3 regions of the Peribacillus sp. NPDC096622 genome follow, and region 3 is predicted to be linked to each of the others. Evidence: riboswitches for the same ligand, from Rfam matches in the RefSeq annotation. Region 3 holds a riboswitch; each other region holds the start of a gene.
What was found. A riboswitch is a leader RNA that binds a small molecule or an ion and turns the genes downstream of it on or off. The one in region 3 is predicted to bind S-adenosylmethionine.

Region 1: linked by a shared signal. The riboswitch ahead of ACIQYG_RS05455 (methionine ABC transporter ATP-binding protein) and the one ahead of ACIQYG_RS13195 (sugar ABC transporter substrate-binding protein) in region 3 are both predicted to bind S-adenosylmethionine.
Region 2: linked by a shared signal. The riboswitch ahead of ACIQYG_RS14510 (Fur-regulated basic protein FbpA) and the one ahead of ACIQYG_RS13195 (sugar ABC transporter substrate-binding protein) in region 3 are both predicted to bind S-adenosylmethionine.

The regions. Positions count from the first base shown of each region.
Region 1 is NZ_JBIWES010000002.1:435,170-439,367, reverse strand. Features, by position in the region: gene ACIQYG_RS05465 (MetQ/NlpA family ABC transporter substrate-binding protein) at 1-234, opposite strand, end outside; gene ACIQYG_RS05460 (methionine ABC transporter permease) at 250-918, opposite strand; gene ACIQYG_RS05455 (methionine ABC transporter ATP-binding protein) at 911-1,945, opposite strand; SAM riboswitch class I at 2,099-2,211, opposite strand; gene ACIQYG_RS05450 (O-acetylhomoserine aminocarboxypropyltransferase/cysteine synthase family protein) at 2,329-3,639, opposite strand; SAM riboswitch class I at 3,740-3,846, opposite strand; gene ACIQYG_RS05445 (thioredoxin family protein) at 3,996-4,198, opposite strand, start outside.
Region 2 is NZ_JBIWES010000007.1:96,008-100,205, reverse strand. Features, by position in the region: gene ACIQYG_RS14525 (DUF459 domain-containing protein) at 1-348, opposite strand, end outside; gene ACIQYG_RS14520 (GNAT family N-acetyltransferase) at 567-1,073, shown strand; gene ACIQYG_RS14515 (aspartyl-phosphate phosphatase Spo0E family protein) at 1,143-1,337, opposite strand; gene ACIQYG_RS14510 (Fur-regulated basic protein FbpA) at 1,591-1,779, opposite strand; SAM riboswitch class I at 1,955-2,059, opposite strand; TPP riboswitch at 2,216-2,321, shown strand; gene tenA (thiaminase II) at 2,412-3,101, shown strand; gene thiW (energy coupling factor transporter S component ThiW) at 3,114-3,635, shown strand; gene thiD (bifunctional hydroxymethylpyrimidine kinase/phosphomethylpyrimidine kinase) at 3,604-4,198, shown strand, end outside.
Region 3 is NZ_JBIWES010000006.1:98,382-102,579, forward strand. Features, by position in the region: gene ACIQYG_RS13190 (GTPase domain-containing protein) at 1-1,454, shown strand, start outside; SAM riboswitch class I at 1,549-1,654, shown strand; gene ACIQYG_RS13195 (sugar ABC transporter substrate-binding protein) at 1,770-2,882, shown strand; gene ACIQYG_RS13200 (sugar ABC transporter ATP-binding protein) at 2,939-4,198, shown strand, end outside.

The sequences.
Region 1 (4,198 bases), on a different contig from region 3:
CTTATTCGGTAAAACATAGTCCTGGAACGTTTCGATTTCCAATTCGATTCCTTTTTCTTTAAGAAGCGGCTTAGCTTCCTCAAGGATTTCAGCATGCGGAACATTGGATGCCCCTACAACTATTTTCTTCGATTCTTTTTCCATATCGCTGCCGCTTTTATCCTTTTCACTTCCACAAGCAGCCAAAGCGATGGATAACACTAAAATTAATGCAAATCCTAAAAACTTTTTCATCCTATTCATCTCCCTTTATCTTTTGTCCAATTTAGATGTAATCACATCTCCAATAATTTGAATTATGAAGACGATAATTAGAATAACGATCGTCGCTACAAGCGTAACGTCATTTTGATTTCTTTGATAACCCTCCAAATAGGCTAGATTACCAAGCCCGCCTGCACCGATGACCCCGGCCATTGCGGTATATCCAACCAATGCAATCGATGTTACCGTAATCCCGGAAATAAGGGCAGGCATCGACTCTGGAAGCAGGACCTTCCAAATGATCGTGCTCGTTTTTGCCCCCATCGATTTAGCGGCTTCAATTACACCTTTATCGATTTCACGAAGGCCGATTTCAACCATACGCGCATAAAATGGGGCCGCACCGATAATAAGTGCGGGCAGTGCAGCGTTCTGTCCGATCATGGAACCGACAAGCGCTTTAGTGAAAGGAATGAGCAGCACGATCAAAATAAGAAATGGAATGGAACGGAATATATTGACGACAGCACTCATGATCCCGTTGACTGCCCGGTTTTCCCACATATTACCCTTCCCTGTCAGGAAAAGGATCAATCCTAATATTATGCCTATAAAAAAGGTTGCCACTACAGAGACGCTTGTCATGTAAAGCGTTTCCCTCGTAGCTTCAATAATGTCTTCCCAATCAACATTCGGCAATAATTCTTCAAGCATGAGTAATCACCTCCACGCCTACCTGCTGTGCTTTAATGAATTCGATTGCGCGGAGCATTTCATCCTCTTTGCCATCTAGATGGATAAACAATGTTCCATATGAACCGCTTCTTGTTTGGGATATCTTACCTTGAACGATATTGACATCCAACTCGAAGTTACGTACAAGCTTGGTGATCAATGGGCTTTCTGCATGATCGCCTACAAAGGTCAATTGAATCACTTTGCCTGCAGGATAGCGTTCGAGCAAATGGTCCATCGTTTCTTTCGTTTCTTCTGGTTCCGTTACCTGTTGCACGAAACGCTTCGTCATTTGTTCTTTAGGATTCTTGAAAACATCCAGGACAGGTCCCTGTTCAACAACTTGCCCGCTTTCCATCACGGCGACGCGATGGCAGATTTTACGAATCACATGCATTTCATGTGTTATCAAGACGATCGTCAATCCCAGGCGCTGATTGATGTCAACAAGCAATTCCAGTATGGAGTCGGTAGTCTGCGGATCCAAGGCAGAAGTCGCTTCATCACACAGCAGCACTTTAGGGTCATTTGCCAGAGCCCTGGCAATTCCCACCCTTTGCTTTTGCCCCCCGCTTAATTGTGAAGGATAGGCCTTTTCCCTGCCTTCCAGTCCGACTAACTTGATCAATTCGTTCACACGCTTGGTTCGTTCAGTTTTAGAAACTCCTGCAATTTCCAATGGGAAAGAAATATTTTCCTGAACGGTCCTTGACCATAATAGATTGAAATGTTGGAAAATCATGCTGATTTCTTGACGGGCCTTACGGAGCTGAGCCCCTTTAATTTTTGAAATTTCCTTCTCAGCCACCACAACGGATCCCTCTGTCGGTGTTTCCAATCCATTGAGCATTCTGATCAAAGTACTTTTCCCCGCTCCACTGTAACCGATGATACCGAAAATCTCGCCTTTATTTATTTCAACATTCACATTATTTACAGCCTTGATCGTCTCACTGTTTCCTTTTCCTGTTCGGAAAAGCTTACTGACTTTCGTCAATGTAATCATTAATCCTCACCTCTTTTATCCAATAAAACCTATGAACTTAGTTGATTTCTCTACATTATTAGTCTGTTTCTCATATCCTGCAAAGGTTTTCCCCATAAAAATAGAAAAAACCTTTCTGCATGAGCAGAAAGGCAGGTGAAGAAACAGGCCTTCCTCTCATCTTCCAAAGTGATTAAACTTTGTGTGAATTGGCACCTTTCCAAGGAAATCTCCTTGTCGGTTGCCGGGTTTCATCGGGCACATCCCTCCACCTCTCTTGATAAGAGCTAATATATAGAATATTTGTACAACATTAAGTTCTTTAGTATGGTGAAATTTTATCATAGATAAAAAAGGAGCGCAATGTATATTATTTCTAGTACAACAATGAACAGGAACTTTGCTTAAACCGTTTTGGAAGTCAAGGAGACGATATTCGTCGCCTTTTCAATTGCCTGCTCCAAATCTTCTATTAAATCCTCTACATTTTCAATCCCAATGGATAAACGGACTTGGTCGGCACGCACACCCGCTTTTGCAAGACCTGCCTCATTCAATTGTTGATGGGTCGTACTGGCTGGGTGGATGATCAAGCTCTTCGCATCCCCTACATTCGCCACATGGGACCATAATTCCACCGAATTGATAAGTTTTGCCCCAGCTTCGCGATTACCTTGTATCCCAAATGTGACGACAGATCCAGCTCCCTTTGGCAAATATTTATCCGCAAGGGCTTTATCGGGATGATCCTCATCACCGGGATGTGAAACCCAAGTCACGGCAGGATGGTTTTTTAAATATTTAATGACAGACTTGGTGTTTGATAGATGCTCTTTCATCCTAACATGGAGCGTTTCAAGTCCAAGCGTAAACTGGAATGCACTTTGGGCACTTAGCGCAGGGCCCAAATCACGGAGTAACTGGACTCGGGCTTTCGTTATGAATGCGGCAGGTCCAACTGCCTCGGCGTATACCAGATTGTCGTAACTTGGGTCAGGCTCCGTGAAGCCAGGGTAGTTTGGCGAGTTCCAATCGAATTTCCCTCCATCCACGATGACACCGCCTAGCGTCGTTCCATTTCCAAGAAGCCATTTTGTAGCGGAATGGATGACGATATCCGCTCCAAAATCAATTGGTCTGCAAAGATACGGTGTCGCGAAGGTATTATCAATGATTAAAGGTATGCCGGCTTCATGGGCGATTTTCGCTACCGCTTCAATATCAAGCACCCTCAAACTTGGATTTCCGATCGTTTCAGCAAAAATGGCTTTAGTTCTTGGCGTAATCGCCCTTTTAAAATTTTCAGGGTCATCTGGAGAAACGAATTTCACTTTTATCCCATATTTAGGAAGAGTATTTTCAAAAAGGTTATACGTACCGCCATATAAGGTAGAGGCTGAAACAATCTCATCCCCTGAAGCGGCAATATTCAGGATTGAAAGTGAGATGGCCGCCATTCCGCTTGCCGTTGCCAATCCGCCGATACCGCCTTCCAGTAAGGCCATTCTTTCCTCAAAAACGCTGACCGTGGGATTATGAAGCCGTGTATATATATAGCCATTCTCCTTTAGGCCAAATAATTTCGCTGCATGGTCGGTGTCTTTGAACAAGTATGCATTGCTTTGGTAGATAGGAACTGCACGGGCACCTGTTTCATCAGCTTGCAGACCGCCATGAACACTCAATGTTTCGAAACGCAACTTTTTCCCTGACATATTAATTCTCCTCTTTTTTATGGATTTAATTGGAATTATATGAAATCTGGCCTTTTATAAACAAAAAAACCACTTCAATAAGAAGAGGTTTCAAGAACACACCTCATCTACCAGAGCCAACACTCTGCTGGAATTAGCACCGTATATAAAATTTATACCGGTTGCCGGGCTTCGTCGGGCCAGTCCCTCCGCCACTCTTGATAAGAACTATTAAATTCTGCCGTTACTTTACTTAATTCAAAATATAGCATTTTAGAATAAATCAGTCAATGAATTGTTAGAATATTCTTTGTTTATTTTCAACTTGCATTCAAATGTACGCAACAAAGAAACCAACCACGGATCTGATTGGTTTCCTAGCTGATTTCCTTAAGCAATCCGTACAAATAAGGAACGGATTGAAAGGCATATATTTTTTTGTGCAGCTGTCCTTCTTTGAAAAGCAATAAGCAAGGAACACTTTCGATTTCATATGATTCGGCAATTGCTTGGACATAGTTCATATTCATTTTGCCTGCCTTCAATTCCGGGAAAAGCTCCAAGGCTATCGTCAGCATCT
Region 2 (4,198 bases), on a different contig from region 3:
GCCGTTACTATTGATCAAGTCATTCGTTCCAATAAAAATGATGAAAGTATCGGCTTCATCAAGTTTCGTTTTAATGCGGTAATCATCAAGCTGTTTCATCACCCCATCCGTTTCCTGGCCTTTTATACCGTAATTCCAAAAACTCACTTTTTGCTCCGATTGCGGATCATTCAATTCATCCTCAAGGCCTTCTATATATCCTTCCCCGTTTTTATCCCCTTTTCCGTAGGTTAATGAATCTCCAAAAGCCATGACCCTTTGCACATCTTCCGACTCCGAGGCCTGGAATTCATATGCAGCAAAACATATAACCAGTACAATAATCAATAAACCTGCCAATTTTTTCATTTGGTTCTCCTCTTGTCTTTTTACTAGAAGTATTTAGTCTTTTACATACCCAAAAATCTGAAGTCTTAACATAAAAAAGAATTGTCAGATAAAGAGTAATGAGTGTATGATAATATAAAACTTTCAATGGATTGGGTGTCGTTCACCGTCCCTAAAACCAAAAACGGGATTACCCTTCATTCTGGAGATTGAATAAATGATAGTTAGGAGTTTAAATCATGGAAGAGAACATAGAGTTTAGAGAGGCAGAACTATCTGATCTACCCAGAATTGTTGAAATATATAATTCGACAATTGCTTCAAGAATGGTCACGGCAGATACGGAACCTGTATCCGTCCAATCGAGGGTTAAATGGTTTGAGGAACATCATTCAGAAAGTAGACCGCTATATATCATTACTATAGAAGGGAAAACTGCTGGATGGATGAGCTTTCAATCCTTCTATGGCCGACCGGCATATAAGTCCACTGCGGAAATCAGCATTTATATTGATGATTATTTCCGGGGAAAAGGAATCGGACAAATTTCGATTCGAAAGGCAATTGAATTGTGTCCAAAATTAGGTATTAAGACTTTATTGGGTTTCATTTTCGCCCACAATGCACCGAGCCTTAAGCTTTTTTCCAAATTTGGGTTTGAAGAATGGGCACATTTACCTCAAGTTGCCGAGCTGGATGGCATTGAGCGGGATTTGATCATTCTTGGTAAACGTGTCGATATTTAATATATAATTCTTTAGAGCTATTGCCTTGAGCAGTAGCTTTTCAGATTAATACAGGTCGAATTGGCTAATTTAAAAATACCTATTTGCTTTTTGAAAGGAAAAATACTCAGAATCCCTTTTACTTGCTAATGCATTTAATAGCCTATCCAATTCTTGACTGGCTTGAACAGTTACCAGACTTGTTAAGCCGTAAATCGCTCCCAACTTTATCATTTCCTGTCTCTTTTCTTCTACTTTTTCTACAGTTACCTTACGGCAAGGCACTATAGCCACCTCCCATTAATTCAATATTTTTACACTTTCATCATAATGAAACCACTAGTTAAAATCAACTATTTTCCAGGAATAAAATGTGTTATTTTATAGGTCAAATGTGACAAAACACCTATTCCACTCTTTAATTATGTATATTTTGTGTCGTTTTCTATTAAACGCAAAAAAAGCATCCACTAGTGTAGACTGCGAATGCTTACATCATATCCCTTATCCATGAACCAAAAATATAGTATATCGCTTACTATGTCATCCATTCAGAAGGTGACTCGTTATTGGGTCTATTTATAACAATCTTATATTCATCTTCAAGTACTTTTAATGGGGCATCATAAAGGTGCCTTTCATCAGAGGTTTTGTATACTCCATTGGCCAATAGCTCTTCAATGAGCTTTGCCTTCCTCTGTTCAATCCTCTTAAATAATTCTGCCATGTAAATGGCTCCTTTCCTAGTCGTCCTTGAGCCTGCTTCTAGTTAGCTAAACTTTATCAACTTGTTTGATTTCACCAAATTATATATACCTTTTCTATTATGTCACTAAACGTTATTTCCCAAAAATAAAAGCCCCTTCCAATTTAAGAAGAGGCTGACAGTGTCCGTACGGCTCTTCTTATCTTCCAAGCATATGCTTGTTGGATTTAGCACAGTTCCCAAAACGGGTCCGCTGCCGAGGTTTCTTAGGGCCAAGTCCCTCCACCTCTCTGGATAAGAATTCGATATATAATGATGTAGAAACGATTCTATCCTAATAATCATCAAAAGTCAATTACCTGGTTCTCCCTTTTTTCCTGGAATAAAGGGAACCCTGTTTCAAATACGTATTGCATTTTCTTGTCTTTCTGATATGATGTCAGTAATTACATACAATTCACACCACTAGGGGAGTCTTTTTTTAAGACTGAGATGGAATTAGTTCCGGACCCTTTGAACCTGAACCGGCTCATACCGGCGGAGGGAAGTGGATGATATCGTCCATTTACAGACTATATCCATCTACCCCGTTCCGTATTCAGGAACGGGGTTTTTTATTTAACAAAGGGATCCATTCTAAAGGAGGATGAACAATGGAGAATACAAAATTAGAAACATTCAGTGATAGACTGCATGCAAGGGCAAAAGAGATTTGGAAAAGGAACCATTCACATCCCTTTGTCCAGGCAATTGGAAACGGCACGCTTCCTGAAAAGAAATTTGCCTATTACCTGAAGCAGGATTATATCTATCTCATGGATTATTCCAAGCTCTTTGCTTTAGGTGCCATCAAAGCCCATAACATCGAAACCATGGCAAAGTTTGCGAATATTTTAAATGAAACCCTTCAAGTGGAAATGGATATCCATCGGCATTATGCTTCCGAATTCGGGATCAGTTCCAAGGAATTGGAAAATACAGAACCTACTCCAACCACTTTAGCCTATACAGGTTACATGCTAAATGCAGCTCAGCATGGGACTTTAGCAGACTTGATCGCCTGTCTCCTGCCCTGCGCTTGGGATTATTATGAAATCGGTTTGCTATTAAAAGAACAAAATGGAGCAGCTTTGGAAAACAACCGCTACGCAGATTGGATAAGATCCTATTCGTCTCCTGAATTCGGGGAAGCACATAAGTGGCTGATCGCTTTGTTGGAAGAATTGACGGAAGGCATGCCTGAAAAGGAACTTCTTAGATTAGAAAAGCACTTTTTGGTTACTTCCCGATATGAATATTTATTCTGGGATATGGTTCAAAATGAGCAGGATTGGCCGCTGTAGGTGGATGACATGATGAATCCTATCAAGAAACTGACGTTGACTGCCATGATCACGGCTTTAACGACGCTGACCAGTTCATTTATTTTCATACCTGCAGGATTTGCAAAAATCTTTCCTATTCAGCATCTGGCAAATGTCCTGACGGCTGTTCTATTGGGGCCTGCCTATGCTGTAACACAAGCTTTTTTAGTTTCCATCATTAGAAACATGTCTGGTACCGGTTCAATTTTCGCCTTTCCCGGAAGCATGATCGGTGCACTTTTGGCTGCCATCCTTTACCAAAAAACACAAAACTTAAAATTCGCCTGTTTAGGGGAAGTGATCGGGACCGGCATTCTCGGTTCCCTAGCCTGTTATCCACTTGCAACCCTCCTATTGGGAGAAAAAGCTGCTCTTTTTGGTTTTTTACCGGCTTTTATGTTCAGTTCATTCGCAGGTGCGATTTTAGCTTTCATATTACTTAAAATACTGATAAAAAATAATTATATGAAGGGGTTTTTTTATGAAAACAGCATTAACCATCGCCGGCTCTGATTCAGGGGGCGGTGCTGGAATACAAGCGGATTTAAAAACATTTTCTGCACATGGTGTATTTGGAATGTCCGCCATCACAGCCGTAACCGCACAAAACACAATGGAAGTCCGTTCAGTACAGCCAATTGAAACAGCTATCATATCGGATCAAATTGCAGCTATATTTGAAGATATTCGTGTCGATGCAGTAAAAATAGGCATGCTTGGATCAAAAGAAATCGTGGAAACGGTCGCTGCGTCCCTTAAAGCCTTCATGCCTGCCATCGTTATCCTTGACCCTGTCATGATTTCCAAAAGCGGCCACCATTTGCTCGACGAAAAGGCTGTCTCTGCCTTAAAAATGGAGTTGCTTCCGCTTGCAACACTTGTTACACCAAATGTACCGGAAGCGGAAGTACTTACTGGCTTCTCGATTCGGACGAAACAAGATTTCTACAGAGCATGCATTTCAATACAAGAAATGGGTCCCAAAGCCGTTTTACTTAAAGGGGGCCATGCAGCAGGAAATCCAAATGATCTTTTTTATGATGGGACTGACTTCCACTGGATCAAGGGAGAGCGCA
Region 3 (4,198 bases):
AGGAGCTAACTGATCTGGATGAAACACGCCGTCAGCGCGGGACTATTGTCGATGTGACGATCATCAGTGACTATTTAAGAAATAATCAGCTGCGATTATTGGATACACCGGGTTTCAATGGGGAAAAAAGCGTGGAATCCGATTTCCAAGGTTATTTACATGGCAGTGATGGCCTGATGTTCGTTCTTGACGCCCGGGCGCCTTTCACCGGCAGCGAACGGGATCTGTTATTGGAAATTCAAATGATGGCTCCGAAACTGCCGATTCATTTCCTATTAAATAAAATGGATACGATATATAGTGATCAGGTCGCAGTCCGGATGGAAGACGAAACATGGGATAAAGTGAATGCATATTTCCCGAATGCGAAAGTATTCGCTTTCTCCAAACATTATGACAGCAGGCAGCAATTGAAGGACCTTTCAGCCTTCCTTCAATCGAATTATCAAGATGATAATTGGAAGGAAAGAAGATCTGAAAAAATCCTGGCATTCATTCGTAAAACTTTATCATATCTATTAGAAAAACGGGCAGCCAATGAGCGGAAATGTGAGCATTCCATCTCTTGGAATGAACAGATGGAAGTCAAACTGAATGGAGCGGTCAATCAACTGGCTGATCTGGAAAAAGAAAAAAGTGAAAATATCATACGGTCGTATCGTTCGCTTAAGGACGAAGTGAAAAATCAGCTTTATTCAAAAATTCCTGAATTACTGAGGGATTGCTCGAAATCATTAACGGAAAGCAGTGATTTCAGTCAGGTCCATGTACAGTTAAACGAGGAAATGAATGAGCGGATTCAAACCTTCATATCTGACAAGATCATGCCTCAATATTACCGTTCTCTTCAAGACTGGATTGCCAGTTCCCAACTGGAGTTCTCTCAAAGCCAGCAGTTTATGGATGAGATGAGTGCCGGTTTCAATGAACTATACAAAGAAGAACGGATAACTCTGGCAGGTGACTTCAGGGTATTGGATGACTGGCGCCGTGATGCCGACCGGATGACAAGCAGTATCCGCATCGACAACGTTAATATCCTTTTGCGCAGGACTCCATCACAATTGCTGCTTAAAGGAGCAGGGAAGCTGTTTGGGGCGATACCGCAAAATAAAGCCAATATGTACAATCGTTATAAGAAATACCTGGAAAGTGAAGATTACTTGGATGTTGCCGAAATGATTACGGAACGTTTCCTCACCCAATTTGGATTGTTTGAAAAATCATTGGATCGGGACATCTCACTTTTCTATCGCAGTTCATTTGCCGTACTTCAAAAAACGATAGAGCAGACACAGACTGAAATAAAAGACTACCAGGCTGCATTGGAGCATATGAAAGAAAATCCGGAAGTTTACCGTGATCCGATCACTTTGTTCGAAGTGAAATTAAGGCAGTTGGAGAGGCTTGAAAAAATCGAGAAAAAGCGTCTAGCCCAGCTTCAAAGAAAATAAAAATAACAGGAAAGATTTCAAATATTCAAAAATCTATTGACTTTACGACTATATCCCTATAAAGTGATAATTACGAAAACGTAACACAATATATCTCTTATCAAGAGTGGCGGAGGGACTGGCCCTAAGATGCCCAGCAACCGTTCCATTAGGAATTGGTGCTAAATCCTGCAAAACAGAAATGTTTTGACAGATAAGAGAGGGACAAGTCTGCAAAACAGCCGATTAAACCTCTCTATATTAGAGAGGTTTTTATTTTGGAATTTACACCGACTTAACTGATAAGACTAATAAGAAAACATGGAGGGAAACAAGATGAGAAGGTCTATTAAAGGGGTATTCATTTCTGCCATCGCTTCGGCTTTGCTTTTAACGGGTTGCTCTACAGGGCAGAGTTCCACAGAATCGAAGAAAGAAGAAAAAGTATCATTTGAAAATGTCCCGGAAAGATTTGCTGACGGTGATGGAGCCAAGATCAAAGTGATCCGTAAAATTGGCGGTGATGATCATACTGCCCAATACTTGGCGGGGGCGAAAGAAGAAGGAGAAGCGCTGGGGTTTCAAGTGGATACGTACACGGCCAATGGTGACACGGCTAAATTCCATGATGCGATAGCGCAGGCTTTGGAGGAAGATTATGACGGCTATATCATTTCACATGGTGATGATGCCGCAACTGTAAATGACGTTCAAAAGTTGGTTGATGCAGGTAAAAGCGTTGTCACATTCGATTCAATAAGCGATCTATCTAAAATAGAGGGCGTGACGTTAACTTCACAAGATGATGAAGCGTTGGCAACACTGGCTTTTGATAACCTGATAAAGGAACAGAAAGGTGAAGCTGCAATTGCCTATCTTTGGGTGGACGGTTTTCCTCCGATGGTAAGAAGAAATGCAGTCTATCAGGAAAAATTAAAAGAAAATCCTGGGATTAAAGAAGTCGAAAGATTCGGAGTGGCATCTGCTGATACTTCGGTCCAGACACAAAATGCTGTGGCCGCAATGCTGAATAAATACCCTAAAGGTAAATTGGATGCCATTTTTGCAACATGGGATGCCTTTGCTATCGGTGCAGCCCGTGCGATTAAAGAAGCGGGCCGCGATGAAGTGAAGATATATGGAATTGATGTTTCGAATGCAGATCTCCAGGAAATCCAATCGGCTGATAGCTCATGGTCCTACACGGCAGCAGTCGATCCCAAGTTGATCGGTGCAGTGAATATGAGGATATTAGCTAAAAAATTAGCGGGCGAAGAAACGCCGCAAACATATGATTTGGAGGCTTCACTTATTTCACAAAAGCAAATCCAAGCTTCAAAAGAAGCCGTAAACATGGCAAACCTGTCTGATATTGTCGATGGTTGGGGTGTATCCACGGAATTTGAAGAAGATTGGATGAAGATTTTGAAAGATCATTACAAAAAATAAAAAGAGACACTCTCTTTCCGGTGAAGGGAGTGTCTGTTCTATAAGGGGGAATGGACATGGGCACTCAACTAGAGATGAAGAAGATTTCGATTGAATTTCCGGGAGTGAAGGCGCTGAGTGAAGTTGATTTTTCAGTACAATCAGGGACAGCCCATGCATTGGTCGGTGCAAACGGAGCAGGGAAATCGACGTTAATGAAAGTTTTATCGGGAGCCCATGTTCATTATTCAGGTGACATTTTTATTGATGGGATGAAGCAGGATATTCGCTCGCCAAAAGCTGCTCAGGAACAAGGTATTCAAATTGTTTATCAGGAAGTGGATACCGCGCTCATCCCATATTTAACAGTTGGGGAAAATGTAATGTTGAATGATATGGTCCAAAACATGGGGAAAAAACAGAGGGTCCAATGGAAAGAGCTGCACAACAAAGCCACTTCTATTCTTGAAGGTATGAAAATTCGTGTCCCTTCGAAAAAGCTGGTTAGAGACCTTACCTTGGCTGAAAAACAGATGGTCCTGATAGCAAGAGCCGTTTCGACAGAATGCAAATTCCTGATTCTCGACGAGCCAACTGCGCCGTTAAGTCATACGGAGACGACAGAACTTTTTCGAATTGTAAATGAATTAAAGCAAAAAGGCGTGGCGATCGTTTTCATTTCACATCGTCTGCCTGAGATTTTTAATATCTGTGAGGAAATTACAATCATGAGGAATGGGAAGCGTGTCACTTGTCGAAAAAGCGAGGACATAACCCGTACCGAAGTGGTAGAGAACATGCTCGGGAAAACCATGGATGAACAGTTTCCTGAAGTGAAAGCTTTAATTGGAGACGTAATTCTGGAAGTGAACGGTTTGTCAGATGCCGAGAAAGTCAAGAATGTCAGTCTGAATATTAAAGCAGGTGAGATAATCGGCTTGGCAGGGTTGGTCGGGGCTGGGAAAACGGAGCTGTGTAAAACCCTTTTCGGTCATGCGTCCATCACAGCCGGTGAAGTCATCCTGAATGGTCGAAAGCTTTCTTTGAAATCACCGTATGAAGCTGTAAAAAGCGGGCTGGCACTCGTACCTGAAGAACGCAGGAAAGAAGGGGTCCTTGTAAAGGAATCAGTCTCGGCCAACTTGACTGCAGCCAGTCTCGGCAAATTCTGCAAAACATTCAGTTTCGTGGATCGTAAGGCGGAAAAGGAAAAGGCGAAGGAAATGATCGCAAGTCTCGGCATTAAAACTCCTTCAGGAGAAGTGAAGGTCGAAAACCTTTCCGGTGGTAACCAGCAAAAAGTTGCCATTGGAAAGTGGCTTATGGCAGATGCGGAT